DNA from 2 places in the Aminobacter sp. GW821-FHT11F06 genome. Region 2 is predicted to be linked to the other one. Evidence: riboswitches for the same ligand, from Rfam matches in the RefSeq annotation. Region 2 holds a riboswitch; the other holds the start of a gene.
What was found. A riboswitch is a leader RNA that binds a small molecule or an ion and turns the genes downstream of it on or off. The one in region 2 is predicted to bind thiamine pyrophosphate.
Positions count from the first base shown of each region.

Region 1: it holds a riboswitch for thiamine pyrophosphate, as region 2 does, so the genes downstream of both, thiC (phosphomethylpyrimidine synthase ThiC) here and thiB (thiamine ABC transporter substrate binding subunit) in region 2, are expected to answer to the same signal.

Region 1 is NZ_JBXARL010000006.1:21,756-36,533, reverse strand. It holds gene AC1RTB_RS15560 (M81 family metallopeptidase) at 1-369, shown strand, start outside; gene AC1RTB_RS15555 (ABC transporter permease) at 395-1,312, opposite strand; gene fghA (S-formylglutathione hydrolase) at 1,714-2,547, shown strand; gene thiD (bifunctional hydroxymethylpyrimidine kinase/phosphomethylpyrimidine kinase) at 2,554-3,327, opposite strand; gene AC1RTB_RS15540 (thiamine phosphate synthase) at 3,297-3,902, opposite strand; gene AC1RTB_RS15535 (thiazole synthase) at 3,899-4,672, opposite strand; gene thiS (sulfur carrier protein ThiS) at 4,886-5,083, opposite strand; gene thiO (glycine oxidase ThiO) at 5,067-6,056, opposite strand; gene thiC (phosphomethylpyrimidine synthase ThiC) at 6,053-7,870, opposite strand; TPP riboswitch at 7,988-8,104, opposite strand; gene AC1RTB_RS15515 (3-methyl-2-oxobutanoate dehydrogenase (2-methylpropanoyl-transferring) subunit alpha) at 8,289-9,524, shown strand; gene AC1RTB_RS15510 (alpha-ketoacid dehydrogenase subunit beta) at 9,527-10,540, shown strand; gene AC1RTB_RS15505 (dihydrolipoamide acetyltransferase family protein) at 10,543-11,880, shown strand; gene lpdA (dihydrolipoyl dehydrogenase) at 11,885-13,282, shown strand; gene AC1RTB_RS15495 (F0F1 ATP synthase subunit A) at 13,571-14,320, shown strand; gene AC1RTB_RS15490 (ABC transporter ATP-binding protein) at 14,533-14,778, opposite strand, start outside.
Region 2 is NZ_JBXARL010000006.1:260,649-275,426, reverse strand. It holds gene AC1RTB_RS16860 (helicase-related protein) at 1-2,148, shown strand, start outside; gene AC1RTB_RS16855 (RNA-binding S4 domain-containing protein) at 2,154-2,537, shown strand; gene fdxA (ferredoxin FdxA) at 2,686-3,024, shown strand; gene AC1RTB_RS16845 (CarD family transcriptional regulator) at 3,484-4,068, shown strand; gene AC1RTB_RS16840 (amino acid ABC transporter ATP-binding protein) at 4,612-5,379, opposite strand; gene AC1RTB_RS16835 (amino acid ABC transporter permease) at 5,376-6,056, opposite strand; gene AC1RTB_RS16830 (amino acid ABC transporter substrate-binding protein) at 6,196-6,969, opposite strand; gene AC1RTB_RS16825 (RNA polymerase factor sigma-32) at 7,212-8,081, shown strand; gene AC1RTB_RS16820 (M48 family metalloprotease) at 8,086-9,492, opposite strand; gene thiQ (thiamine ABC transporter ATP-binding protein) at 9,759-10,481, opposite strand; gene thiP (thiamine/thiamine pyrophosphate ABC transporter permease) at 10,478-12,097, opposite strand; gene thiB (thiamine ABC transporter substrate binding subunit) at 12,344-13,348, opposite strand; TPP riboswitch at 13,393-13,513, opposite strand; gene AC1RTB_RS16800 (thiamine diphosphokinase) at 13,618-14,262, shown strand; gene AC1RTB_RS16795 (ABC-F family ATP-binding cassette domain-containing protein) at 14,265-14,778, shown strand, end outside.

The DNA.
Region 1 (14,778 bases), 240 kb from region 2:
CCAATCGACGCCCAGATTCAGGTGCTGAAGGTCGCCGACGAGGGCTGGCAGAGTTTTGGGCCAAGCCGCGTGACGCTCGGGCCAACCGCATTGGTCCGCATTGTGGGCACGGAGGTCGACATCATCCTCAACACCAACCGGACGCAGACCTTCGAGCCCGATATTTTTTCCAATCTTGGCATCGACTTGGCGAGCAAGGACATGCTGCTCATCAAGTCGACCAATCATTTCTATGCCGGCTTCGCGCCGGTGGCAGCCGAGATCATCTATGTCGACGCGCCGAGCTCATATCCGAGCAACCCGCGCGTGACCAACTACACCAAGCTCACGCGCCCGGTCTGGCCGCGCGTCAGCGATCCCTGGGCGTAAGAGGCGAGGCCTCGCCATTTGCCTGTCAGGTCGCGGGCCGGAACGGTTTGGCCAGCGATGCCGGGAAATGCAGCGCCAGCATCTGGCGGTTCTGCGAGATGACCAGAACAATGATCGTTGCGAGATAGGGCAGGGCCGAGAGCAGTTCGGAGGGAACGGCGATGCCGAGCGCCTGGCCCTGCAGCTGCAGGATGGTCATGCCGCCGAACAGCCAGGCACCGAGCAGCACGCGCAGCGGCCGCCAGGTGGCGAAGACGACCAGCGCCAGCGAGATCCAGCCCTTGCCGGCGGTCATGTTCTCGACCCATGTCTGGGTGTAGGCGACCGAAAGATAGGCACCGGCAAGACCGGCCATCAGCCCGCCGAACAGCACGGCGAGATAGCGGATCCGGATCACCGGGTAGCCGATGGCATGGGCTGTTTCGGGCGACTCGCCGATGGTGCGCAGCACCAGCCCGCCCTTGGTGCGATACAGGAACCAGCTGACGACGAAGAACATGACAATAGCGAAGTAGACCATCGGGTCGAAGCGGAACAACATCGGCCCGACCACCGAAAGGTCGGACAGGTAGGGAATGTTCATCCTCTTGAGCCCGTCGATGGGGGCCGAGCCGAAGTCGCGACCTAGGAATGCCGCAACGCCGGAGCCGGAAATGGCCAGCGCCAGGCCCGTGGCAACTTGGTTGGTCCGGAAGGTCAGTGCCAGCACACCGAACAAAAGCGAAGCCGCGGCTCCGCCAAGGGCGCCAGCGGCAATCGCGACCGACATCGGCAGCCCGCCGATTGCAGCCCAGAAGGCGAAGGCCGCGCCCATCAGCATCATGCCTTCGATGCCGAGATTGAGAACGCCTGATTTTTCGACGACAAGTTCGCCCAAAGCGGCAAAGATGAGTGGGGTCGCGGCAATGATGGTGCCGGTGAAAATGGCGATGAACAAGTCCATCATGCATGCTCCGGAATACGGCGAAGCCGGTCGAAAATGAAAAGTCAGCGGCAGGAAAAAACAGCAATATGCCCTGGAAGATGCGGGTGAGCGCAGCCACAGGCCAGGATTTATTTGCACTGCTTCGCCGCCCAAGAAAAGCTGCGACATCAACAATCCACCGAGCACGATGCCGAAGGCGTTGAGGCGGCCGATGGCATCATGTGTCCGAGAAGGCAGTATCCCCAGACAGGACTATCCGGCGTTGGCGTGATCATGCGAACCGCGTCAAGGGCCATGGTGTCATGTCGGGTGTTCCAGCTGTACCGCGCCGCCGGCATCTTTTTGACCGGCGGGCAGGTTGCAGGTCCAAGACCCCGACGCTATGCCGGTCGGGACATTGTTACGAGAAGGCAGAGCTGATGAAGACCATTTCCACGTCGAAGTCGCATGGCGGCGTCCAGGGCGTTTATTCGCACGCCTCCGAGACTTGTGCATGCGATATGACCTTTGCGGTCTTCGTGCCGCCGCAGGCCAAGGATGGCCCGGTGCCGGTGCTTTGGTATCTCTCGGGCCTGACCTGCACGCATGCCAATGTCATGGACAAGGGCGAGTATCGGCGTCTGGCGGCCGAACTTGGCCTGATCGTGGTCTGCCCCGACACCAGTCCGCGCGGCGAAGGCATTCCGGACGAGAAGGACAATTGGCAGTTCGGCTCGGGTGCCGGCTTTTATGTCGACGCCACGCAGGAGCCGTTCGCCAGGAATTACCGCATGTATTCCTACATCACCGAGGAGTTGCCGGCGCTGATTGCAGCGAACTTCCCGGCCAACATGTCGCGCCAGGCGATCACGGGCCATTCAATGGGCGGCCATGGCGCGCTGACCATCGCGTTGAAGAACCCCGAGCGCTTCAAGAGCTGCTCGGCCTTCGCACCGATCGCCCAGCCCAGCACGGCTGGTTGGTCAAAGCCGGCGCTGGAAAAATATCTCGGCACCGACGAACAGGCATGGCGCGCTTATGATGCGACGCTCTTGATTGAAGACGGCAAGCGTTTCCCGGAATTCCTCGTCGATCAGGGCACAGCAGACGGATTTCTGAACGATGGCCTGCGGCCGTGGCTGCTCGACGAAGCTTGCAAGAAATCGGGCATCGGACTCACCTTGCACATGCAGGAGGGTTACGATCATTCCTACAACTTCATCTCGACCTTCATGGACGACCATCTGAGGTGGCACGCCGCTCGGCTCGGCTGAGGGCCATCAGAGGCGTGATGCCAGGAGCTTGGCGAAGACGTAGCGCTTCGCCTTGCCGACGCTTGCCTCCAACGTCTCGCCGAGGGCGAGGTGCGCGGAAATCGCACTCGCCAGCATGCAGCCGGTGCCACGCATCTCGGCTGCGATACGCGGCGCATCGTATCGGACAGGCGCTTGGCCCAGCCGGAGCAGCAGGTCGGTCGACTGCTCTCCGGTGGCATGACCGCCCTTGATCAACAGTGCCGGCGCACCTGTTTCCAGCAACTGCTGCCCTTGGCGGATCGCCTCGGCTTCATCACGAGCGGTCGATGCGCCTGTGAGCAACGCCAACTCCGGCAGGTTCGGCGTGACGAGACTGCAAAGCGGCAACAGCTTGCGCCTCAGTTCTTCCACGGCCTCCACAGCCAGCAACGCCCGTCCCGAAGTCGACGCCAAAACCGGATCGAGCACGACCGGAATGGGCAAGCTGCTCGCCAACACCGCCGACACCGCAGCGATGGCCTCAGCCGTTCCCAACATGCCGATCTTGATCGCCGCGACGGGGTTGGCGGCAAGCGCTGCGCGCATCTGGGCGGCGATCAGCTCGGGTGGCATATGTTCGACACGCTCGACCGCACCGTGGGTCTGGACGGTCACTGCCGTGATGGCAACGCAGCTGCGCAAGCCGAATGCTGACACGGTCTCGACGTCGCGGACGATACCGGCACCGCCGCTCGAATCCGAGCCGGCGACGATGAGCACATGAGGTGTCATCGCCATTGCGCCGTCGCGGCGAGCCATTGGCGGGTCCGGCCTTCAGGGTCGGCATTACGGGTTATGTCTGTGACCACGGCGGCGCTGTCCGCGCCCTGGGCAAAGACGCCTGCTATTCGTTCGATGTTGAGCCCGCCGATGGCGACAAGCGGCACGTCGCCGACGCGTGCCTTCCACTCGGCGATGCGGTCGAGTCCCTGCGGCGCCCATTTCATGGCTTTCAGGATGGTCGGATAAATCGGCCCGAGCGCGACATAGTCGGGTTTGGCGGCGAGTGCTGTTTCGAGCTCGGCGTGGTCATGGGTGCTGAGGCCCAATTTCAAGCCGGCCTTGCGGATTGCCTTGAGGTCGGCGTCGGCGAGGTCCTCCTGTCCGAGATGGACGAAGTCACAGCCTTCCTCGATTGCCGCCTGCCAGTAGTCGTTGATGATGAGCTGGCAATCGTGCTGCGCACAAATGGCCTTCGCGGCGCGGATGTCGCGGCGCAGCGCCGGCTCGTCCATATCCTTGACGCGCAGCTGCACCAGCCTGACGCCCAGCGGCACCAGGCGCTCGATCCAGGCGGCGGAATCGACGATGAGATAGAACGGGTCGAGCTTCATGAAAACGCTGCCATGCCGATGACGGGGGTGGAGGGGACGGCCATGTCGCGCGGTTCGAGCGGGCCTGCCAGGTATGCCTCGCGCCCGGCCTCGACGGCCTTGCCGAAAGCAGACGCCATGGCGACGGGATCGCCTGATTTGGCGACCGCCGTGTTGAGCAGCACGGCGTCGTAGCCGAGTTCCATCACCGTTGCGGCATGCGATGGCCGGCCGATGCCGGCGTCGACGATCAGCGGCACACCGGGGAAATGGCCGCGCAGGCTGCGTAGGGCATCAAGGTTCTGCGGGCCACGCGCGGACCCGATCGGCGCACACCATGGCATCAACAGCTTGCAGCCAGCATCAAGCAGACGCTCGGCGACGACCAAGTCGTCGGTCGTGTAGGGAAAGACCTCGAAACCTTCTGACGCGAGGATTTTGGCCGCCTCAACGAGACCGAACACATCGGGCTGCAACGTGTCGTGGTTGCCGATCACTTCGAGCTTGATCCAGTTGGTGCCGAAAACATCGCGCGCCATCTTCGCCGTCGTCACCGCTTCCTTGACCGAGTGGCAGCCAGCGGTGTTGGGCAAGACGCGCACGCCGAGCGACTGGACCAACGACCAGAACTGACCGCCGGTCTTGCCGCCAGACGTCTCGCGCCGCAGCGATACAGTGACGATGTCGGTTCGCGACGCTTTCACCGCCTCGGCCATGACAGCGGGCGAGGGGTAGAGCGCGGTGCCCAAAAGCAGGCGCGAGGAGATTTCGGTGTCGTAGAGTTTGAGCATGGTCAGCTCCTCGATGTCGATTGGGAGGTGGAGGCTGGGGTACCGCCACCCCTGGCCCCTTCCGAGGGGGGCTTGAGCCGTGGCCGGCCTGCTAGAGGCCACGCGCGTTCCGTCAACCAAGATGTCGTTGACCGCAGATTGGGGCGCTGGCGATCAGCGTTCCCCTCCCCCTTGTGGGGAGGGGTTAGGGGTGGGGGTAAGGCCGCCATGATCTCAGCCGCCCTTCATTGGTGCGAGGATTTCGATGCGGTCACCTTCGGAGAGCGCGCAGTCGTCGCGTTCCCGCGCCGGCACGACTTCGCCATTCAAGGCCGTCGCCAGCCAGCCGCCCTCGTAGTCGAGTTCTGCCAACAGGGCGGCGAGCGTGGCGGCTGAAACGTCATGGCTTTCGCCGTTAATGGTGAGCTTCATCGGCAAGCTCCTTTGTCGTCTGCGAACCGAGCATCAGGTCGGCCGCTTGCCGCGCCATGGCAGGCGCGAGCAGGAAGCCGTGGCGGTAGAGGCCGTTGATGCTGAGCCTGTTGCCATCACGCTCGACGCGCGGAAGATTGTCCTGAAATGCCGGTCGCACGCCTGTGCCGGTTTCCACGATCTCGGCCTCGCCGAAAGCCGGGTGCAATGCGTAAGCCGCGTTGAGCAGCTCCATCATCGAGCGTGCGGTGATCGGCCCGGTCGCATCGCTTTCGATCATCGTGGCGCCGACCATGAACAGATGGTCAGCACGCGGCACGATGTAGACCGGTATGCGCGGATGCAGCAGCCGGACAGGCCGTGACAGCGAAACATCAGATGTGCGCAGCAACAGCATCTCGCCGCGCACGCCGCGAAGGCTTGGCTGCCCGCCTGCCATGCCGGTGCAGTCGGCCTCGAAATCAGCGGTGCCACGCATCTGCACCGCCCCGTAGCCGAACTCGAAATGCACGCCCATCTGGATCAGCTTTTCCCTGAGCCCGAGCAGCGCGTGGCGTGGGTCGAGATGCGCCTCCTCCGCGAAGAACAAGGCGCGTCCGAACCTGCCTTCGAGGTCCGGTTCGAGGGCCGCGATTGCCTCGGCGTCGAGGGCGCGGAGACCAGAGGTGCGGCTGGCGAAACGGTCGAGTTCGGCTACGTCTCGGGCGGGTGCGACCACAAGCGTTCCGTTGCGGACGACATGGCCGGGCAGGGCGCTGTCCCACCAGTCCGCCGCCTGCCTTCCCAAGGTCAGCACCGCTTCTTCGGCGCTCTCGCGCTCGCACCACGGCGCCAGCATGCCGCCGGCCTGCCATGAGGCATTGCCGGCGATCTGCCTGCGACGGTCGACGACGCTGACGCTTGCGCCGCGCGATGCCAGTTCGTGCGCAAGTGTCAGACCGGCGACGCCCGCGCCCCTGACCAACACTTTCATGGCTGGCCTGCCGCCTCCGTTTCTTCGACCGCCATATAGAGGTCGCCGCCATCGCGGAATTTCTCCGCCATCGCCGCCATGCCGGCGGCGCGCGCCTCATTGCGGATGTCGTGCGAGATCCGCATCGAGCAGAATTTCGGCCCGCACATCGAGCAGAAATGCGCCACCTTGTGTGCTTCCTTGGGCAGGGTCGCATCGTGGAAGGACCGGGCCGTGTCGGGGTCGAGCGACAGGTTGAACTGGTCTTCCCAGCGGAACTCGAAACGTGCCCGCGACAGCGCGTCATCCCTGACCTTGGACGCCGGATGACCCTTGGCGAGATCGGCGGCATGGGCCGCGATCTTGTAGGTGATGACGCCGACCTTGACGTCGTCGCGGTCGGGCAGGCCGAGATGCTCCTTGGGTGTCACGTAGCAAAGCATGGCCGTGCCGAACCAGCCGATCATCGCCGCACCGATTCCGCTCGTGATGTGGTCGTAGCCGGGCGCGATGTCGGTGGTCAAAGGCCCGAGCGTGTAGAACGGGGCCTCACCGCAAACCTCCAACTGCTTGTCCATGTTCTCCTTGATCTTGTGCATCGGCACATGGCCGGGGCCCTCGATCATCACCTGGCAGTCCTTGGCCCAGGCGATCTGGGTCAGTTCGCCGAGCGTTTCCAGTTCGGCGAACTGGGCGGCATCATTGGCGTCCGCGATCGAGCCGGGACGCAGACCGTCGCCGAGCGAGAAGGCAACGTCATAGGTGCGGCAGATGTCGCAGATCTCTTCGAAATGCTCGTAGAGGAAGCTCTCCTTGTGATGGTGCAGGCACCATTTGGCCATGATCGAGCCGCCGCGCGAAACGATGCCGGTGACGCGGTCGACGGTCAGATGGATATAGGGCAGGCGCACGCCGGCATGGATGGTGAAATAGTCCACGCCTTGCTCGGCCTGCTCGATCAGCGTGTCGCGGTAGATCTCCCAGGTCAGGTCCTCGGCAACGCCGCTGACCTTCTCCAGCGCCTGGTAGAGAGGCACCGTGCCGATCGGCACCGGCGAATTGCGGATGATCCAGTCGCGGATGTTGTGGATGTTGCGGCCCGTCGACAGGTCCATCACGGTGTCGGCGCCCCAGCGGATCGACCAGACCATCTTTTCGACCTCCTCGGCCATCGACGAGGTGACGGCGGAGTTGCCGATATTGGCGTTGATCTTGACCAGGAAATTGCGGCCGATGACCATCGGCTCGCTCTCGGGATGGTTGATGTTGGAGGGGATGATCGCCCGGCCGCGCGCGACCTCTTCGCGGACGAATTCGGGCGTGACGAAGTCGGGAATGACAGCACCAAAGCTCTCGCCGTCGCGCTTCATCTTCTCGCGCAACTGCTCGCGGCCGAGGTTTTCGCGGATGGCGACGAACTCCATCTCCGGCGTGATGATGCCGGCGCGGGCATATGCAATCTGGGTGACTGCGCGTCCGCCGGTGGCGCGCAGCGGTTTGTTGCGGACTGGGAATTCCGGCGTCAGCCTTTCGCCTGAGACAAAGCCATTGTCTGCGGCTTTCACGGTGCGGCCGTCGTAACGTTCGACGTCGCCGCGGGCGACGATCCAATCCTCGCGCAGCCTTGCCAGGCCGCCCTCGATATTGGTTGTCACAGTCGCGTCGGTGTAGGGACCGGACGAATCATAGACCGTGACGGGCGGCTCCATGGCGGTCGGGTGCACCGAGATTTCGCGCATCGGCACGCGGATGCCGGGATGGATGAGACCTGGTTTGTGGACCTTCTTCGAGGCGGGCAGTGCGCCTGTCGTGACGGTCGGGGTCAGGGCATTCATGGTGAGCCTCCTTGCTCTGGTGCAACGGAGACCCAGTTCGTGCGGAAAGGAGGAGGTGAGGTTTTGCCTGGGGACTCCGGGCGATTTGCCCGAATGCCTAAGCCGGAAGAAGCCGACCCGCAAAGCCTCGCACCGTCCCTACGCCAGTGTGAACTGGATCAGGTTCAACGGGTCACTGCGCTGCGCGAGCTAGCAGTATCTCAGCCCCTTGTCGGGACCCCCCTGGTGAGCCCTAAGGATGAGCGCGGAATGTGCTTCCTGTCAACCGGGCTTTCGATATTGTCGCGACAATGCCAAACTCGCACCGAGGGCCATTGCGGTTTCCAAAGCGTTGGGATAATAGGTCAGTGTTACTGACATAAATGTCTGCCGCGCAGGGAGGACCAGTAGGCCTGCGCGCGAGACAGGAGGAACATCCGTGACGGACAATCCCTCGCCACTCAAGTTCCACGTGCCCGAGCCCGAGGTTCGGCCCGGCGGGACACCCGACTTTTCCAATGTGCCGATTCCCAAGGCCGGATCGGTCATGCGGCCCGAGGTCGATGTCGACCCGCGTAACATCCGCGATCTCGCTTATTCGATCATCCGCGTGCTCAACCGCGAAGGTGACGCGGTGGGGCCGTGGGCTGGTACGCTGACCGACGAGGAACAGCTCGAAGGCCTGCGCCACATGGTGACGCTGCGCACCTTCGATGCGCGCATGCAGATGGCGCAGCGCCAGGGCAAGACGTCGTTCTACATGCAGCATATGGGCGAGGAGGCGGTGAGCTGCGCCTTCCGCAAGGCGCTCAACCCAGGCGACATGAATTTCCCGACCTATCGCCAGGCCGGCCTGCTGATCGCGGGCGGCTATCCGATGGTCGAGATGATGAACCAGATCTATTCCAACGAGCGCGACCCGCTGAAGGGCCGGCAGCTGCCGGTGATGTATGCCTCGAAGGAGCACGGCTTCTTTTCGATCTCCGGCAACCTGACGACGCAGTACATCCAGGCTGTCGGCTGGGCGATGGCGTCGGCGATCAAGGGCGACAGCAAGATCGCCGTCGGCTGGGTCGGCGACGGTGCGACCGCCGAGAGCGACTTTCACGCAGCACTGGTCTTCGCCTCGACCTACAAGGCGCCAGTCGTGCTCAACATCGTCAACAACCAGTGGGCGATCTCGACCTTCCAGGGCATCGCTCGCGGCGGTTCAGGCACCTTCGCCGCGCGTGGCCTCGGCTTCGGCATTCCGGCTTTGCGTGTCGACGGCAACGACTATCTCGCAGTCCACGCCGTGGCCAAATGGGCGACAGAGCGCGCGCGCCGCAATCTCGGGCCGACGCTGGTCGAATACGTCACCTACCGTGTCGGCGCGCATTCGACATCGGATGATCCGTCCGCCTATCGGCCCAAGACCGAGTCCGACGCCTGGCCGCTGGGCGACCCGGTGATCAGGCTCAAGAACCACCTCATCAAGCGCGGCCTATGGTCGGACGAGCGCCACAAGCAGGCCGAGGCGGAAATCCTTGAGACGGTGATTACTGCGCAAAAGGAAGCCGAAAGCCACGGCACCTTGCATGCCGGCGGCAAGCCGTCGACGCGCGACATGTTCGAGGGCGTCTATGCCGAGATGCCGCCGCATCTCAGGCGCCAGCGCCAGAGGGCGGGGGTATAGCGATGCCACGCATGACAATGATCGAAGCCATCCGCAGCGCCATGGACGTTGCCATGGGGCGTGATGACGATGTCGTCGTGTTCGGCGAGGACGTCGGCTATTTCGGCGGCGTGTTCCGTTGCACCCAAGGCCTGCAGCAGAAATACGGCCGTTCGCGCTGTTTCGATGCCCCGATCAGCGAATTGGGCATCGTCGGTGCTGCCATCGGCATGGCCGCCTACGGGCTCAAGCCGTGCGTCGAGGTGCAGTTCGCCGACTATGTCTATCCAGCCTATGACCAGATCGTTTCGGAAGCGGCACGATTGCGCTACCGTTCCAATGGCGAGTTCACCTGCCCGATCGTCGTGCGCATGCCGACAGGTGGTGGCATCTTTGGCGGCCAGACCCATAGCCAGAGCCCGGAAGCGCTGTTCACGCATGTTTCCGGCCTCAAGGTGGTGGTGCCGTCCAATCCGCTCGACGCAAAAGGCCTGCTGATCGCTTCCATCGAGGACCCGGATCCGGTGATCTTTCTGGAGCCGAAACGATTGTATAACGGTCCCTTTGACGGCCACCATGATCGGCCGGTCACGGCCTGGTCGAAGCATGAACTGGGCGAGGTGCCCGACGGGCACTACACGACTCCGCTCGGCAAGGCGGAGATCCGCCGGCCGGGCTCAGCGGTGACCGTGCTCGCTTATGGCACCATGGTCTATGTCGCCCAGGCGGCGGCCGAGGAGACCGGCATCGATGCCGAGGTGATCGACCTGCGCACGCTTCTGCCGCTCGATCTCGACACCATCGTTGCTTCGGTCAAGAAGACCCGGCGCTGCGTCGTCGTGCATGAGGCGACGCTGACTTCGGGCTTCGGGGCCGAGCTTGCCGCACTTGTGCAGGAGCACTGCTTCTACCACCTCGAAGCGCCGATTGCGCGGGTCACCGGCTGGGATACGCCTTATCCGCACGCGCAGGAGTGGGATTATTTCCCCGGTCCGAAACGCGTCGGGCAGGCACTCATTGAAACGATGGAGGCCTGAGCATGGGCGAACATGTCATCAAGCTTCCCGACGTCGGCGAAGGCGTGGCCGAGGCCGAGCTTGTCGAGTGGCACGTCAAGGTCGGCGACCTTGTCCGCGAAGACGCGGTGCTTGCCGCCGTCATGACCGACAAGGCGACGGTGGAGATTCCATCGCCGGTCGATGGCGAGATCAGCTGGCTCGGTGCCGAGATCGGCGACACTGTCGCGGTCGGCTCGCCGATCGTGCGGATCAAGGTGGCCGGCGATGGGGAGGCGACGGCCGAGAAGCCTTCCACTCCGGTCGCGCAAGCTACCCCCACCCCTAGCCCCTCCCAACAGGGGGGAGGGGGACAAGCGGCGACCACGGCCTCGATAGCTGAAACACCCAAGGCCGATACCGTTGCGGGAAAAGCGCAAGCCGGGTCCCCCTCCCTTAGGGGTGGGGGTGCAGCTTCCGCACGCTCGCCCGTTGGCCTGCCGCGACCGGAAGGCGAACGGCCCTTGGCTTCGCCCGCTGTCCGCCTGCGTGCCAAGGAAGCCGGTATCGATCTGCGCCAGGTCCCTGGCACCGGACCTGCCGGACGCGTCACGCATGAAGATCTCGACGCTTTCGCCTCGCGCGGCGCACAGCCGGCAGCAACTGGCTTGCAGGCCAAGACCGGGGTCGAGGAGATCAAGATCGTCGGCCTGCGCCGCCGCATCGCCGAGAAGATGTCGCTCGCCAAGTCGCGTATTCCCCACATCACCTATGTCGAGGAAATCGACGTCACGGCACTGGAGGAATTGCGCGCCAAGCTCAACGCGTCGAAAAAGCCGGACAGGCCGAAGCTGACGCTGCTGCCATTCCTGATGCGGGCGCTGGTCAAGGCGGTTGCCGAGCAGCCGCAGCTCAATGCGCTGTTCGATGACGACGCCGGTATCGTCATGCGCCATGCCGGCGTGCATATCGGCATGGCCGCGCAGACGCCGGGCGGACTGGTCGTTCCTGTGATCAAGCATGCCGAAGCGCGCGACCTGTGGGACTGCGCCGCCGAGGTCAATCGCCTTGCCGATGCCGCCAAGGCAGGCACAGCCACGCGCGAGGAACTGACCGGATCGACCATCACCATCACCTCGCTCGGTGCGATGGGCGGCGTCGCCACCACACCCGTTATCAACTACCCCGAGGTGGCGATCGTCGGCGTCAACAAGATCATGATGCGGCCGATGTGGGACGGCACGCAGTTCATCCCGCGCAAGATGATGAACCTGTCCTCTAGCTTCGACCATCGCGTCATCGACGGCTGGGATGCTGCGGTCTTCGTCCAGCGCATCAAGGCGCTGCTTGAAGCGCCGGCAATGATCTTCATGGAGGGCTGAGGCGATGAAGGAAATTTCCTGCAAGCTTCTCGTCATCGGCGCCGGCCCCGGCGGCTACATCTGCGCCATCCGCGCTGGCCAGCTCGGCATCGACACGGTGATTGTCGAAGCAGCCAAGCCCGGCGGCACCTGCCTCAATGTCGGCTGCATCCCCTCCAAGGCGATGATCCACGCTGCCGACGAGTATCTCAAGGTCTCCGAGATGGCGGCGGGCACCAGCCCATTTGGCATCAGCCTGTCGGCGCCGGTGCTCGATCTTGCCAAGACCGTCGCCTGGAAGGACCGTATCGTTGGGCGCCTGACCAGCGGCGTCGCTGGGCTCCTCAAGAAGGCCAGGGTCAAGTCGGTGCAAGGCTGGGCGCGCTTTCGTGACGGCAAGACCGTCGAGGTCGACACCGAGACCGGCTTGCAAGTGATACGCGCCGAAATCATTGTCATCGCCACCGGTTCCGTGCCGGTCGAGCTGCCGTTCCTGCCTTTCGGCGGATCTGTCATCTCCTCGACCGAGGCACTTGCCCTCAAGCAGGTGCCGCAAGCCCTTGCCGTTGTTGGCGGTGGCTATATCGGGCTGGAGCTTGGCACCGCCTTTGCCAAGCTGGGCTCCAAGGTCACCGTCGTGGAAGCCTTGCCGCGCATCCTGCCGCAATATGATGCCGAACTGACGCGGCCCGTCGCCAAGCGCCTCGAAGCGCTCGGCGTCAAGGTGATATCAGGTGCAAAGGCCAAGGGGCTCAGCGTCAAGGGCGATGCGCTTCTGGTCGAAGCCGCCGACGGCAGCGAGCAGAAGATCGCTGCCGACAAGGTGCTGGTCACCGTCGGCCGCAAGCCGCTTGTCGAAGGCTGGGGGCTGGAAGACATCGACCTTGATCGCGACGGCCGTTTCATCCGCATCGACGAACAGTGCCGCACCTCGATGCGCGGCATCTATGCCATTGGCGACGTCACGGGCGAGCCGATGCTGGCGCACCGTGCCATGGCGCAGGGCGAAATGGTCGCCGAGATTGTCGCCGGTCACAAGAGAAGCTGGGACAAGCGCTCGATTCCCGCTGTCTGCTTCACCGATCCGGAGATCGTCACGGCTGGGCTTTCGCCCGACGAAGCCAAGAACCTCGGTATCGAGATCAAGTCGGCGCAGTTCCCGTTTTCGGCCAATGGCCGGGCGATGACGCTGGCGAGCGAGGATGGTTTCGTGCGCATCGTTGCCCGCGCCGACAACCATCTGGTGCTCGGCATCCAGGCGGTCGGCGCTGGCGTTTCGGAGCTGTCGGCTGCCTTCAGCCTGGCAATCGAGATGGGCGCGCGGCTGGAGGATATCGCCGGCACCATCCATGCCCATCCGACACAGAGCGAGGCTTTCCTCGAGGCTTCGCTGCGCACGCTCGGTCACGCGTTGCACATCTGACCTGTGACGCGGCCTTGGGCCGCGTCACTTCCTGTCTTGCCGAAGCAGGCAGCTTAGGCTAACAAGCCCACGCACTGGACGACCAGTGCCTTGAACGCTCGGGGACGGCCCCATCCAAAAGATGGCGCCGATAATTGCAACTCCGACCGAAACTCATCTCAAAAATCGCGAAAAAGTTGCGGAACCGCGTTTGGCGGACCGTAAGCACGCTTGGTCAGTTTTGGCTTCCGGACCTGGTTCCGGTGCGCGCGCTTTCGCATCACAAATCGAACCGACCGGAGAGGCACTGTGGCCGGACCAATAGAACAATTTGAAATCAAGCCGATTTTCACCCTCTTCGAGTTTGCGGGGCAGGAATTCGCTTTCACCAACTCCGCCGCTTACATGGTTGGGGCAGTGGTGTTCGGCGGGTTGTTCCTCATGCTTTCGACGAGCGGTCGAGCGCTGGTGCCCTCCCGCCTGCAGTCGATCACCGAACTGATCTACGAGTTCGTATCCAAGACGCTGCGCGACAATGCGGGCGAGAGCGGCATGAAGTTCTTTCCGCTCGTCTTTTCGCTGTTTGTCTTCATCCTGATCGCAAATCTCGCGGGCTTGTTCCCCTACGCGTTCACGGTGACCAGCCACATCATCGTGACCTTCGCTTTCGCCATGCTGGTGTTCGGTACGGTCACGATCTACGGCATCTGGAAAAACGGCCTCGGCTTCTTCCGCCTGTTCATGCCGTCCGGTGTGCCGCTGCTCCTGTCGCCGATCATCGTGCCGATCGAGATCGTCTCCTACATCTCACGCCCGATCAGCCATTCGGTGCGTCTGTTCGCCGTCATGCTCGCCGGCCACATCACGCTCAAGGTCTTCGCCGGCTTCGTGGTCAGTCTCGGCAGCATGGGAACCCTCGGCATCTTCGCCGCCATCCTGCCTCTGACGATGACGGTCGCGCTCACCGGGCTCGAGCTTTTGATGGCGGTGATCCAGGCCTACATCTTCACCATGCTGACCTGCATGTATCTGAACGACGCGCTGCACCCCGGCCATTGATCAGGCGCAAGTCTCTTGAAACAAAAACCCCCGCGCAAGGCCGGGGTTGATGATTTGAAGGCTATCGGCCGGTCTCAGTCGCGCGGCGGCCAGACCTTGTCGCTCATGCCCATCTTGGGCTCGCCCAGCAGCGGCGTCTTCAGCGCATAGACGCCGTCAGTTGCAAACAGCCAGATGATGTTGCGGTCGGGATGATTGAATATGCGCGCCCGTCACGCATCCGATGCCGCAACCAGATGGCCGCCGCCGATATCCTCGAGCACAAGCTTCCTTGGTTCGTCGCCGAGTTTGCGAACCGGGCTTGGGATTTCCCTGTCCATGCGTGCGAAACGGGCGCGGCGCTGGACCGGATCGGGGACCGGCACCGCCTCGATCAGCCGCTTGGTATAGGGATGGCGCGGGTTGGCAAAAATCTGGTCGCGCGTGCCCATCTCGACGATCTGGCCGAGATACATCAC
Region 2 (14,778 bases):
CTGTTGTGGGAAGCCTGCGCGCTGCCGGATTATCGCCGGATTGCGCCCGCCCAGCACGCCGACCTCATCGCCTCGATGTATGACGATCTCGCCCGGCGCGGTCACGTCGACGAGAATTACATGGCCGAGCAGGTACGCCGCGCCGATTCCACCGAAGGCGACATCGACACGCTTTCACACCGGATCGCCCAGATCAGAACCTGGACTTTTGTCTCAAATCGCCCTGGCTGGCTTGCCGATCAGGCACACTGGCAAGAAAAAACGCGCGACATCGAAGACAGATTGTCGGATGCGCTGCATGAGCGGTTGACGAAACGCTTTGTAGACCGCAGGACTTCCGTCCTCATGCGCCGCCTTAGAGAAAACACCATGCTTGAAGCCGAAATCAGCCCGTCCGGAACCGTCCTCGTCGAGGGCCACCATGTCGGTGAACTGCAAGGGTTCCGTTTCACCGCCGACCAGAGTGCTGGCGGAGAAGACGCCAAGGCAGTGCGCACGGCAGCCCAAAAGGCGCTCGCCACCGAATTCGATTCGCGCGCCGAGCGTTTTTCGGCGTCGCCCAATGGCGACATCGCACTTGGCTCCGACGGCGTGCTGCGCTGGATCGGCGCGCCGATCGGCACGCTGGTCGAAGGCGAAGACGCGCTCAAGCCGCGTGTTATCCTGCTCGCCGACGAGCAGCTGACGGGGCCGGCCCGCGACAAGGTCGCGGCGCGTGCCGAACGTTTTGTCAATTTCCAGGTCGAGTCGCTGCTCAAGCCGCTGGTCGATCTCAAGGCCGCCGAGCAGCTTTCCGGCATCGGCCGAGGCATCGCTTTCCAGCTGGTCGAGAATTTCGGCCTGCTCAACCGCCGCGACATCACCGAGGAGGTGAAGTCGCTCGACCAGGAAGGCCGTGCGGCCCTGCGCCGGCTCGGCGTGCGCTTCGGCGCCTATCATGTCTTCGTGCCCGCGCTGATCAAACCGGCTCCGGCAGGCTTGGTGACACTGCTGTGGGCAATCAAGAACGACGGCAAGGACAAGCCGGGCTTTGGCGATGTCGTGCACGCGCTTGCCGCTGGCCGCACCTCCGTCGTCATCGACCCGACCTTCGACAAGACCTTCTACAAGCTCGCCGGCTTCCGCAATCTCGGCCGTCGTGCCGTGCGCGTCGACATCCTGGAGCGTCTTGCCGACCTCATCCGCCCGGCACTTGCCTGGAAGCAGGGCACGGGCGCGCGTCCCGACGGTGCCTATGACGGCAGCTCGTTTATCGTCACGCCGCAGATGATGTCGATCCTCGGCGCCACTGGCGACGACATGGAAGAGATCCTCAAGGGCCTTGGCTATCGCGCCGAACCGAAGCCCGCCGTCGAGGTCAAGGAAAAGCTCGAAACGATCGACACCATCGCCCGCGAAGCCGTAGCTCGAGCACTTGCTGCAAAGGCGGCCGCAGCCGCTGCCAGCAGCGAAGAGGCATCCGCCGAACCCTCCGTCGAGACGGCCGAAACCCCTGAGCAGGCGCCTGCCGACAACGCCGAACAGGCGTCCGAGATCGAACAGGCCGAGCAGGCACCAGAGGCGATTGCCGAGCAGGTCGAACCTGCGGCCGAAGTTGCAGCCGAGGCGGTCGTCGAGGCCGAGCCTGAAGCTGCGTCCAAGCCGGAAGTGGCAACGGTTGTCGCTGAAGCTCCCGCTGCCGAAGCAGCTCCGGTGGAAGCCGCAGCAGCAGAAGCTTCCGAGGCTGCGGAAGAGCCCAAGCCGATCTTGCTGTGGCGCCAGGGCCGCTTCGAACAGCGTCCGCGTCATCGCCAGGACAACCGTCCGCGTGGCGGCCAGCGTGAGCCGCGTGCCGCGGGTGCCCCTGGCGCTCCCGCCGTTCGTCAGGGCGAAGCCAATCGCAGCCGTGAAGGTGGCGAAGGCGGTCGTGAAAACGGCCGTCCGCGCTTTGATCGCAAGCCCGGTGGCAAGCCGCAGGGCGAGGGCGGTCGTCCCGAAAGCCGTGGCCGTGGCGAGCGTCCGCAGGGCGAAAAGCATGGCGGTGATCGCGGCGGCTTCAAGGGCAAGCCTGCCTTCCAGCCAAAGCCGCGCGAAGAGCGTCCGGTGCGCATCGATCCCGATTCGCCCTTCGCCAAGCTCGCCGCGCTGCGCGACCAGCTCAAGAAGTAAACGCCTTGGCCGGCGAGGGAAGACAGCGCATCGACAAGTGGCTGTTCTTTTCGCGCGCGGTCAAGTCGCGCTCGCTGGGCGCCAAGCTCGCCCAGTCAGGCGGGGTCAGGAGCAACGGCCAGAAGCTTGGCCAGGCCTCCGACATCATCAAGACAGGCGATGTCCTGACCATCACGCTCGACCGCCGCATCCTGATCTACAAGGTGCTGCTGCCGGGCGAGCGGCGCGGGCCGGCCGAAGAAGCGCGCAAGCTCTACGAGGATATATCGCCTGTTCCCACGCCCAAGGACCAGGCACCGCCCGACGCCCGGCCACCGCTGCGCGAGGCTGGAAGCGGCCGTCCGACAAAAAAAGAACGGCGCGCCACCGACCGTCTTCGCGATGAGTGACGCAAAGGCTTTGGAGCCGCAGCGATCAAGTTGAGAATTACGTTCCGCCAACTGCCTTCTGCGCGGAATGGCCGCCCTTGCAACAGGTCTTTAAAGGGGCTACCTCACCGACAAAGATACAAAAATACGGGAAGTCCCGGAGCCTGCCATGACCTATGTCGTCACCGACAACTGCATCAAATGCAAATACATGGATTGCATCGAGGTTTGTCCGGTCGACTGCTTCTATGAAGGCGAAAATATGCTCGTCATTCATCCCGACGAGTGCATCGACTGCGGCGTGTGCGAGCCGGAATGCCCGGCCGACGCGATCAAGCCCGACACCGAGCCGGGCCTCGACAAATGGCTGCAGATCAACACCGAATATGCCGACAAATGGCCCAATATCACGGCCAAGAAGGATGCGCCTGCCGACGCCAAGGAATTTGATGGCATCGAAGGCAAGTTCGAGAAGTTCTTTTCGCCGGAGCCTGGCGAAGGCAACTGAGACCTGCACCGCCCCGGAGCATGATCCCCAAAGGTGGGAACCGGTTTTCGGAAAAGATCATGCTCCAGCAGGAATATAGAGCCGCATTGCGATTCAGTCGGAATGGTACAGGCGCCAAAGGCGGTAGATCGTACGATTGAGTGCCGCGCTCGACTCTTGACGCGGCAACATCTTCGCGTATCCACCAAAATCTTGATTCTTCCGACTTTTTGTGTTAGGGCTAGATCAACATGCCGATGACACAACGTCGATCTATGGCGCGAAGCCTAAATCACTGAAAGGTGACAACCCCAATTCGGACCAGAGTAATCTGGGCCCGGAGGCCGCTGCTTTAGCGGTTTACCGGTCCAAGCTCTCCGGCTGGGGGGTCGAACGTCGTGCGGCACAAGGTCGCGTTTTGCGACTATCCCGATTAACTGGCCTCGGCGGGCCGGTGTCACAAGAAGGAGTTCAGGGCGTATGGCAACTTCCATCCCGCAGAAGAAATCCGCAGGGCGTCACGGTTTCAAGACCGGTGAGTTTATCGTCTACCCGGCGCATGGGGTCGGCCAGATCATATCCATCGACGAGCAGGAAGTGGCGGGACACAAGCTTGAGCTGTTCGTGATCGACTTCCAGAAGGACAAGATGCGCCTCAAGGTGCCGGTCGCCAAGGCGACCACCATTGGCATGCGCAAGCTTTCCGAGACCGACTATGTCGAGCGTGCGTTGAAGGTCGTGCAGGGCCGCGCCCGCGTCAAGCGCACCATGTGGTCGCGCCGCGCGCAGGAATATGATGCGAAGATCAATTCCGGCGACCTGATCTCGATTGCGGAAGTCGTGCGCGACCTCTACCGCGCCGACAATCAGCCGGAGCAGTCCTATTCCGAGCGCCAGCTTTATGAAGCAGCGCTCGATCGCATGGCGCGCGAGTTGGCAGCCGTCAACCGCTTGTCGGAGACCGAGGCCGTTCGTCTCATCGAGACCAACCTCAACAAGGGTCCGAAGCGCGGCGCCAAGGCCGACAATGAGGAAGCCGAAGCAGAGCAGGAAGTAGCAGCCTGATCTGGCTCTCCACTGAGATTACGAAAAACCCGGTCATTGGCCGGGTTTTTTGTTTGTCGAGTAAAGCGCTGTGCATCCGCATAGACGTGACGCATTTCCCAAATCACAATGTTTCGTTCATGCTGCAGCTTGTGCCTGGATGAGATGCAGGCACGTCTGGATCCTCATCACAGTTGCTCGATTACGGCATGGATCCCCGGGTCTGCGCAGTTCGCTTCGCTCCTGCTTGCCCGAGGATGACGAAGGGATGTTGGCTTGCTGCTAATCTCCAAGATTAGCGCTTGGCAGAAAACTCCTGACGACTGGCGGGACATTGACGCTTCTTGCCAATCTCTGACGTGGGCGATTGGCAGCGAGCCTCAATTCCTTCGTCATCCTCGGGCGGAGCAGGAGCGAAGCGACGCGCGAAGTCCCGGGGATCCATGCCGTGATGGTCGGACATCGTGACAGTCCAGAACGATGAAGACATGAGTGAGCGGGTTTCTTCTCCCCGCATAAAGCGGGGAGAAGGTGTTGGCAGGCGAGGTGCGGCCCAGGCGTTTCCTACCCCTCGCCACCTTGCCCATGTTGATGCGTGATGGTCGCGATGAAGCGCTTGGTGCGCTGATGGGTCGGGTTTCCGAAGACCTCGCTCGCCGGGCCTTTTTCGACGACCATGCCTGCCTCGAGGAAAACCACCTCATGGGCTATCTTGGACGCCAGGCGCAGATCGTGCGTGGCGATCACCATGGTTGTGCCCTCGCGCGCGAGCTGGCCGAGCACGTCGACCACTTCCTGTGCGAGTTCGGGGTCGAGCGCCGACGTTGGCTCGTCGCACAAAAGCACTTTGGGCTGCGGCGCCAGCGCGCGTGCAATCGCCACGCGCTGCTGTTGGCCGCCTGACAGCGTCGCCGGCCAGGCGTCGACCTTGTGCGCCATGCCGACCTTTTCGAGCAGAGCCAGCGCACGCTTCCGTGCCTTGGCCTCCGGCCACTTCAGCACGGTGACCAGGCCTTCCATGACGTTTTCAATCGCCGTTCGATGCGGAAACAGCTGGAAATTCTGGAACACCATGCCGGTCTGGCGACGCAGCTGCTGGATCGCTTTGGTTGGAACCTTGATGTCCGGGCTGAACTCAAGCGTGTCGTCGCCGATGCGCACTGTGCCCGACGTCGGGATCTCCAGCAGGTTGATGCAGCGCAAAAGCGTGCTCTTGCCGCCGCCCGAGGGACCGACAAGGGCGGTCACGCTGCCTTCCCTGATGTCGACCGAAACGTCCTTCAGAACCTCGTTGTCGCCAAAGCGCTTGATGATGTGGGAAAGCCCGATCATGTCCGCGCCTCCAGGAAGCCGCCATAGCGGTTGAGGCGCTTTTCGAGCCTGACCTGCAGCGACGACAGCACCGAGCTCATCGCCAGATAGAGTATGGCGGCCTCGACATACAGGATCAGCGGCTCATAGGTCGTGGCGACGATGCGCTGGGCTGCCTGAAACATCTCCGGTACGGTGATGGCGGCGGCAAGCGAGGTGTCCTTGACCAGCGAGATGAAGGTATTGGACAGCGGCGGCACCGCTACGCGTGCCGCTTGCGGCAGGATGGTCCGGCGCATCGCCTGCGACCATCTCATGCCGATCGAATAGGCCGCTTCCCATTGCCCCTTGGCCACCGAGCTGATGGCTGCGCGGATGATCTCCGAGGAATAGGCGCCGACATTGAGGGTGAAGCCGATCAGCGCGGCGGGGAAGGCGTCGAGCACGATGCCGACGCTTGGCAGGCCGTAGAAGATCAAGAACAGCTGCACCAGAAGCGGCGTGCCACGAATGATCCAGACATAGAAGCGCACGATCGCCGACAGCCACCACGGGCCAAACAGGCGGGCGAGCGCTGCACCCAGCCCGACAGTCAGGCCGAAGGCGAAGGAGAGAAGTGTCAGCGGCGCGGTGAAGACGAGCGCTGCCCACAACAGGGGCCCGAGCGACTCCAGCATCAATTGCAGCCAATTTGGCAAGATGAATGCTCCCTCCCATAACAAACTTGCCCGGAAAATCGCAGATTTTCCGGGCAAGTTCATGGGAAAAATGAAAGGTGGAAAAATGAGCGCCTTTCAGGCGGCGGCCGGGTCGCCCGCCGCCTGGCAAACGATCTGGTTACTGCGAGACATCGGCGCCGAAATAGGCCTCGGAAATCTTCTTGTAGGTGCCGTCGGCCTTGATCTCCGCCAGCGCCTTGTTGATCGCCTCGACGAGCTCGGGCTCGCCCTTGCGCACGATGATGCCGGAGAAATCGGCCTTGGCCTCTTCTGCGACGATCTTCACGTCGGCATCGGGCTTGTGCTTCTTGAAGTCGAAGAAAGACAGGGAGTCGTTGATGGTGGCGTCGGCGCGGCCGTTCAGCACCAGCTGGATCGACTGGTCGAAGCCGTCGGTGCCGACGAGTTCAGCGCCGTTGGCCTCGGCGATCTTGCCGAAATTGCTGGTCAGCGACTGGGCCGACTTCTTGCCCTTGAGATCCGCGAAACCCTTGATGTCTGCGTTCTTGCCGCTGACGATCAGAACCGCCTTCGAAGCGATGTAGGGCTCGGAGAAGTCGTATTTCGCCTTACGCGCCTCGGTGATGCCGACCTGGTTGATGACAGCGTCATAGCGTTTGGCGTCGATGCCGGCGATCAGGCCGTCCCACTTGCCTTCGAGGAACTCGGCCTTGACGCCGAGGCGCTTGGCGACCTCGCGGCCGATCTCGACGTCGAAGCCGACCAGCGCGCCCGAGGCGTCGTGATAGGTGAAGGGCGCATAGGTGCCTTCGGTGCCAATCTTGAACACGCCGGCAGCCTTGATCTGATTAAGGTTCTCGCCGGCATGGCCAGCGCCCACGGCTGCGATCTGGAGCGTTGCGGCAACGGCCAGCGATTTCAACCAGTTCATTTGATGTGATCCCGAATTTGAGCCGGCCAAAGGGCCGGGCGCGTTGTGTTTGGGTGCAATCTGTCAGAAGCGGACCTTGAAGATAAGGAATGAAATTTCAACTATGGGATCATACTAGAAATTGAATCTACGAAAAGAGGGCAAGCCCAGTCCGGGGAACATTCGCCAGAATGCCGCGTTGATAGCCTTGCGGGGCAGCGCCGCTGAGCGCGTCCGGCTTGCTCACGAGACAGGGGCGAAGCATGTATATGGACCGGGCAGGCTTGGCTGGCGAGCAGATGATGCTGAGGGCAGCGTCGCGCGCACCTTATCTCGAACGCGGCGAAGAACTCGAACTGGCGATCCGCTGGAAAGAACAGCACGACCAGGACGCGCTCAACCGCATCACCACGGCGCATATGCGCCTGGTCATCGCCATGGCGGTCAAGTTCAGACGCTACGGCCTGCCGATAGGCGACCTCATCCAGGAAGGGCATGTCGGCCTGCTGGAAGCCGCGGCCCGTTTCGACCCGCAGCGCGAAGTGCGCTTTTCGACCTACGCCACCTGGTGGATCCGGGCATCGATGCAGGACTACATCCTGCGCAACTGGTCGATCGTCAGGGGCGGCACCAGTTCGGCGCAGAAGTCGCTGTTCTTCAATCTGCGCCGCATGCGCGCCCGCCTCGCTCAAGGCGGCGGCCCGCTCGGCAACACGTCGGCATATCAGGAAATCTCGGTGGCGCTTGGCGTGTCGGAAGCCGATGTCGCGATGATGGACATGCGCCTGTCCGTGCCCGACACCTCGCTCAACGCACCGCTCAGCGATGACGGCGATTCCGGAGAACGGATGGACTTGCTGGTGTCCGACGATCCCTTGCCCGACGAACTCGTCGGCGAAGCGATCGACATCGAGCGGCGTTCGGGCTGGCTGCATGACGCGCTCGGCGTTCTCAACGCACGCGAGCTCCAGATCATCGAGGAACGCCGGCTGACGGAAGAAGGTGCTACGCTCGAGCAGCTCGGCACCTCGCTTGGCATCTCCAAGGAACGGGTGCGCCAGATCGAGACTCGGGCGATGGAGAAGTTGAAATCCGCGCTGGTGCGGCAGAACTCGGCGTTCCTGCCCGCCTGACCCACTACCTGTCGGTGACGATCTTGACCTTGTCGCCAGCCGACACTGTTGCGCCCGGTGCCATCGCGTTCAGCACCCTGAACAGATCGAGCTTGCGGTCGACGCCGATCATGCCGGCGGCGAGCGATCCCATCGTCTGGCCCGGCTGGACAGTGACGACGCGGATGCGCAGCGGCTTGAGTGCTGCCTTCTCCGCAGCCGTCATCACGTGGAAGCTGGAGCTGACCGAACGGGCGACCGTTTCGAGCGTGGTGCTGGCGGTCGGCGCTGCCGTCAGCAGGCGGTAGACCTGCGCGCCATTGCGGATCACCACGATGTCGAATTGCCAGCCCTCGGCACTGGCGCGCGCGAAGGCGGCCTCGTTGCCGTTGATCGTTTCGGCGCGCACGCTTGCCGGATCGAGCCCTGCCACCCAGCCGCTCTTGACATAGTCGGACAATGACAGCTTGGCGTCGATGGTCACGCCGTCAAAACGGATGGCGGTATTGTCTGGGCCTGTCGCGGTGACGGCGGCGGCGGTGTTGTCGATGATGAAGCCCTGCGGCACCGAAAACGAGATGCCGAGCTTCGGATGCAGGAAGGTCGTGCCGCGGACATAACCTTCATCAGGCGTGTCGCCGAACAACAACCCATCAATGCCGGCGAGGAACGAGTCGCGGTCGCGGCTGCCGATACCCGGCGCGCCGAACTGGCGGGCGTGGCGCTGGGCAAGGTCGATGCGCTGCGGCGCATTGGGGTGGCTGGCCAGGAAGTCGAGGCTGGCGTCGGTGGCACCGCTGACCGCGCGCAGGTCGGCGTAGGCGGCCATCGACTGCAGGAAGCGGCCGGCGGCAAACGGGTCATAACCGGCCTGGCCGCTCATCTTGATGCCGATGCCGTCAGCCTCCAGTTCCTGATTGCGCGAGAATTGGGCGAGCCTGAGCTTGCCGCGGATCAGCGCTGCCTTGGCCGTCGGGCTTTCGCCGAGCACGTCGGTGACGACCTTGGTCGCCAGCACTTCCTCGGCTTCCTTTTGCTGGCGCTGGATACCGTGATTGGCGGTGACGTGGCCCATCTCGTGCGAGATGACGGCGGCCAACTCGGCCGAATCATTGGCCAGCGCCAGAAGCCCGCGCGTGACGTAGAGATAGCCGCCGGGCAGCGCGAAGGCGTTGACGTTGGGCGAATTGAGGATGGTGATACGGTAGGTCTGGTTCGGGTTGCTCGATACCGTGGTCAGGCTGCCGACCACCTTGGCGACCATGCGCTCCAGCTTGGGATCGGAATACTCGCCGCCATAGGTCGCCAGGATGCGCGGATGCTGGGCTTTGGCGATCTCGGCGAGCTTGTCGTTGCGGGTGACGTTGTCGACCGTCACCGGATTGTTGGACGGCTGGAACCCGGATTCGCGAACGTCGGATGTGTTGAGCATCTGGCAACCGGAGACGAACGCCGACAGCGCGACAGCGATGGCTAGTCGCGTGTAGCGGGGCGTTTTCGTCTCGATCAGTCCGTCGCGGCAGGTGGGCAGAGCTCGCGTCCTTTCAAATTCCTTCGGCGGCAGGCGAAGCAGATACCGGCCCGCGTCCCAGGACGTAGCCAGACTCAGCTTGCCAACACAATAAGGCCATTACCGCCAATATGGCGATTTGGCTGTAAATTATGTCCGCTTCCGGGCAACTCGGCGTGATCGTGGCATCACCGTTCACTGCCGATATAGTGTCTGAACGCCTCAGGTCCAGAATTGGTAAAGAAATCCGCAGTCTTTCCTGTTGCGGAAACCGTCCCGGACTCGACGAAAACCATGTTTTCGGCGAGTTTTCGCGCGTCTTCGGGTTGGTGTGTCACGAAAAGCACGGTCATGCGGCGTTCTGCTTGGACGCTTGCTAAAAGGTCGAGCATATCGTCGCGCAACGCTGGTCCAAGCGAGGCAAAGGGTTCATCCAAAAGGAGAATCGGCCGATCGCGCACCAGCACGCGTGCCAGCGCCACGCGTTGGCGTTCACCGCCCGAGAGTTCGCGGGGCAGGCGGTTCTCCATGCCGGCGAGGCCGACGCGCGCGAGTGCTGTGGCGATATCCCGCTGGTCTGTCGCGCTCAGCCGCAGCGCGGGCGAACGTCCGAGGCCGACATTCTTGGCAACGTCGAGATGGGCGAACAGATTGTTTTCCTGAAACACCATCGACACCGGCCGCTCGGCCGGCGGGGTCGCGGTCACATCCGCGCCGCCGATCAGCACGCGGCCTTCTCGCGGCGTTTCGAAGCCGGCAACGAGGTTGAGCAGCGTCGACTTGCCGGCACCGCTCGGCCCCATGATCGCGGTGATCTCGCCGGGCGCGAAGGTGACGTCGAAGCGCACCATGGTGTCGCTGTAGCTGAACACCACCTGGTCGAGGCGCACCGCCACATTTGTCGAGGTCATTTCGCGGTCTCTTTCCCCAGGCGGTCGGCGAGCATCATCAAGGCGAGGCACAACAGCCCGAGCATCAGTGCCAGCCCCGCCGCGTCGTCGGTGCGGTAGCTGCCCATGCGGGCGAGCAGAAGATAAGGCAAGGTCTGCACCGCGTCGCTGCCGAACAGGGCAATGACGCCGAGATCGCCAAGCGACAGGGCCATGGCAAAAGCGAAGGCGGTGGCAAGCGGGCGGCGCAGCACCGGCCAGTCGATCAGCCGCAACCTGCTCCAGCCTGATATGCCAAGCTGGGCGCACAGCCTTTCGTGGCGCTCGCTCGCCGCATCGTAGGCCGGACGGACAGCGCGCACGGCAAAAGGCATCGCCATCACCGCATTGACGGTGACGACCATGAATGGGGCGAGGGCAAACACATCGACCGATTGCCGCACCAGCACGAACCAGCCGGCGCCGATGACGATCGGCGGCACCACCAGGACGAAACCAGCACCTGTATCGGTGAAGCGTTCGAGCAGCGATTTTTTGTCACCCCGTCTGTTGCCGGCCAATGCCCGGCGCGCCATCACCAGCGACAGGGCAAGTGCTGCGGCAAGCGTCGCCGACAAGGTGGCCAGCACGATGCTGGTCAGCGTTGCGCGCTGCACCGAGGCCTCGCCGGCGAGGCGGCCAAGGTCGGCCTTGAGCCCGGAGGCGACGGTCGCCAGCATCGGCCCGCCAACGAAGATGAGGGCAATGAGGATCACCGCGACGTTGAGCGCCTTCTCGCCTGCCTTTGCCTGGATGTAGTTGCGACGTGCCACCGGAAGGTTGGCGTCGCCGGTCGTGTTGGCGCCGAGCCGCATCAAGGCGAAGACGACGACGGCGGTGAGCGCGATCTGCAGCAAAGTGAGCGCGACCGCGCGCGCGGGATCGAAGTCGAAGCGCAGCGCCTGGTAGATCGCCACTTCCAGCGTCGTTGCTGCCGGCCCGCCGCCGAGTGTCAGGACAATGGTGAAAGAAGTGATGCACAGCATGAACACCAGCCCGGCGATGCCGGGCAGGGCAGCGCGGATCGCCGGCCATTCGATCAGGCGGAAGCTCGCGCGTGGGCCCATGCCGAGCTGGCTCGCCAGCCGCCATTGGTCGGCCGGCACGGTGTGCAGCGCCTCCAGCATCAGCCGTGTCGCCAGTGGCAGGTTGAAGAAGACATGGGCAACAAGGATGCCCGACAGGCCGTAGATGCCCGGCCAGGTGCCACCGGTCAGGGCAGTGAGCGGTTCGGCGAAATAGCCGGCACGGCCGTAGAGCGACAGGATGCCAAGTGCTGCGACGATGGCCGGCAGCGCCAGCGGCACCGCAAACAGTCGCAGGATCAGCCCACGGCCGGGAAAGCTCGGGTGCCGTGATAAAGCGCGCGCGACGAGGATCGCGGGGGCGACCGAAAGCAGCGTCGACAGCAGCGCCTGCCACAGCGTGAAGCGGGCGACACGGAAAAGATAACCGTCGAAGGCGGCGGCTGCTCCTTCCGGATTACGCACAGCCTCGATGCCAAGCCCGGCAAACGCCCCGCCGATCAGCACGCCGATGGCGGCGAGTGCTGCGATGCCGGCGATGATGCGGGGATCGGAGGTTTGATGAGAGCGCATGCCGACCTAAAAGCTCTGGGAGCAGGATGGGCGCTGAGCGGCCACGTTGTGCCCTACGTTGCCCCCCTCTGGCCTGCCGCCCATCTCCCCCTCAAGGGGGGAGATCAGCTGTGTTGCCGTCTCTGCTCGTCTTTCGCTGTCCCACTTTGGCCAATGCCGAGCCGCTGCTGATCTCCCCCCTTGAGGGGGAGATGGCCGGCAGGGCAGAGGGGGGTGTTCAAGCGGCATCATCAGTCGATGAAACGCCTACTTGCTCATCACGCTCAGCCACTCGTCGACCCAGGCCTTGCGGTTGGCGGCGACCTCCTCGGCGCTGAACAGCAGCGTCTTGGCCGGCATCACCAACCTGTCGAAGGCGGGATTGAGCGGCTTGTCGGTCTTGCCGGCTGGCAGCATCCAGTTGGTCTCTGGAACCACATCCTGGAAACCCGGGCTTGTCATGAAGGCCATGAACTTTTCCGCCAGCGGGTTCTTGGTGCCTGTCGTGGTGATGCCGGCAACCTCGATCTGCAAATAGTGACCTTCCTCGAAGGAGGCTGCCTGGTAGCGCTCGGACTTGTCCGCGACCATGTGGTAGGCCGGCGAGGTGGTGTAAGACAGCACCATCGGCGCCTCACCCTTGGTGAACAGGCCATAGGCCTCGCTCCAGCCCGGCGTCACGGTCAGCACGCGACCCTTGAGCTTGGCCCAGGCTTCCGGCGCCTTGTCGCCGTAGACCGACTTGACCCACAGCAGCAGGCCGAGGCCCGGCGTCGAGGTGCGTGGATCCTGGATGGCGATCTTCTGCTCGGGGTCGCCCTCGACCAATTCCTTCAGGCTCTTGGGCGGGTTCTTGAGCTTCTCGGTGTCGTAGACGACGGCGAAGTAGCCGTAGTCGTAGGGCACGAAGGTGTCGTCCTTCCAGTCGCCCGGAACCTTGACGTTTTCGCCCGCCGCACCGTGCGCGGCAAACAGGCCGGTCGCCTTGGCCTCGGCGGTCAAATTGGTGTCGAGGCCGAGCACGATGTCGGCCTTTGTCGAGGCGCCTTCGAGTTTCACACGATTGAGCAGGGCCACACCATCGGCAACCGAGACGAAGTCGACTTCGCAGCCGCATTCGGCCTCGAAGGCCTTCTTGACCCGCGGGCCGGGACCCCACTCGGAAGTGAAGCTTTCATAGGTGTAGACGGTAAGCTTGCCTTCGGCGGCGGCCGGAAAGGCTGCGGCGGCGAGCGCCAGGGCCGAGGTCAAGGACAGCATAATCGTGCGCATCGGCGCCTCCTTCATTGGTGTTGAAAGGGAATTTGAAGCGCCGGGCGTCCGAAGCATCTAATCCCTCCGCCGGTACAAACCGGATCAGGTTCAGCGGGTTGGCTGGATTTTCCCATGCCTCTCAGCCAGCACGTGTGAACACGTCAGGCACCCCGTTAGAGCGGTTCAACAAATAAGGCCGCGTGCGGGGCCACGCAAGCGGTAGTTTGCCGGCCACGAACCAACGTCGCGGCCTTCCGTTTCGGCCGCCGGACTGGTAATGCGCTGCCATGACCCGGTTCACCATACTCCTTGGCGGCGAGCTTTTGCGCACGCCGCTCGTCGACCGTCAGGTCGCGGGCAGCCGTGTCATCGCGGCCGATTCCGGCATTCGCCACGCCACCACCCTGGAACTGATGCCGGAGCTGTGGCTCGGCGACTTCGATTCCGTGCCGGCTGACGTCGATCCGCGCTTCGCCGACTTGCCGCGCGAGACCTTTCCCGAGGAAAAAGACAAGACCGACGGCGAGCTCGCCGTCGCGGCGGCACTCCAGCGCGGCGCGACCTCGCTGGTGCTCGTTGGCGCCTTTGGCGGCCCGCGCGCCGACCATGCTTTTCTCCACCTTGCTCTGGCGCTGCGGCTTGCCGAGGCTGGCACCGAAGTGATCCTGACCAGCGGGCGCCAGGAGGCGCATCCGCTTTTGCCGGGCACGATGAGCTTCGACTATGACGACGGCACGGTGTTTTCCGTGCTCGCTTTTTCCGAACTGTCTGGCCTGTCCGAAGAGGGCGCCAAATGGCCGCTCAACAGCGTCGACGTGCCGTTCGGCTCATCGCTGACACTCTCCAACGAAGTGCGGGGCACCTTGCGTGTTTCGCTCGGTAGCGGCCGCGCGCTGCTTCTCGCCCATCCCTTTCCTGCCTTGGAATTTTGAACATGGCGCCACCGCTTCTCAATCTTGACGGCATCCGTCTGACTTTCGGTGGCACGCCACTGCTTGATGGTGCATCGCTGTCGGCGGCTTCGGGCGACAAGATCGCTTTGGTCGGGCGCAACGGTTCGGGCAAGTCGACGCTGCTTAAGATCGCTGCCGGGCTGGTCGAACCGCAGGATGGCGTGGTGTTCCGCCAGCCGTCGGCGACGATCCGCTACCTGCCGCAGATGCCCGACATGGATGGCTTCGCTTCGGTGCGCGCCTATGTCAAGGCCGGTCTAGGGCCTGCGGATGATCCGCACCGCGCCACCTATCTGCTCGACCATCTTGGCCTTACAGGCGAAGAGTCTCCGGCCGACCTTTCGGGCGGCGAGGCGCGGCGTGCCGCGCTTGCCCGCGTCATGGCGCCCGAGCCCGACATCATGCTGCTCGATGAGCCGACCAACCATCTCGACCTTGCCGTCATCGAGTGGCTGGAAGAAGAACTGATCCGCACGTCGTCGGCGCTGATCGTCA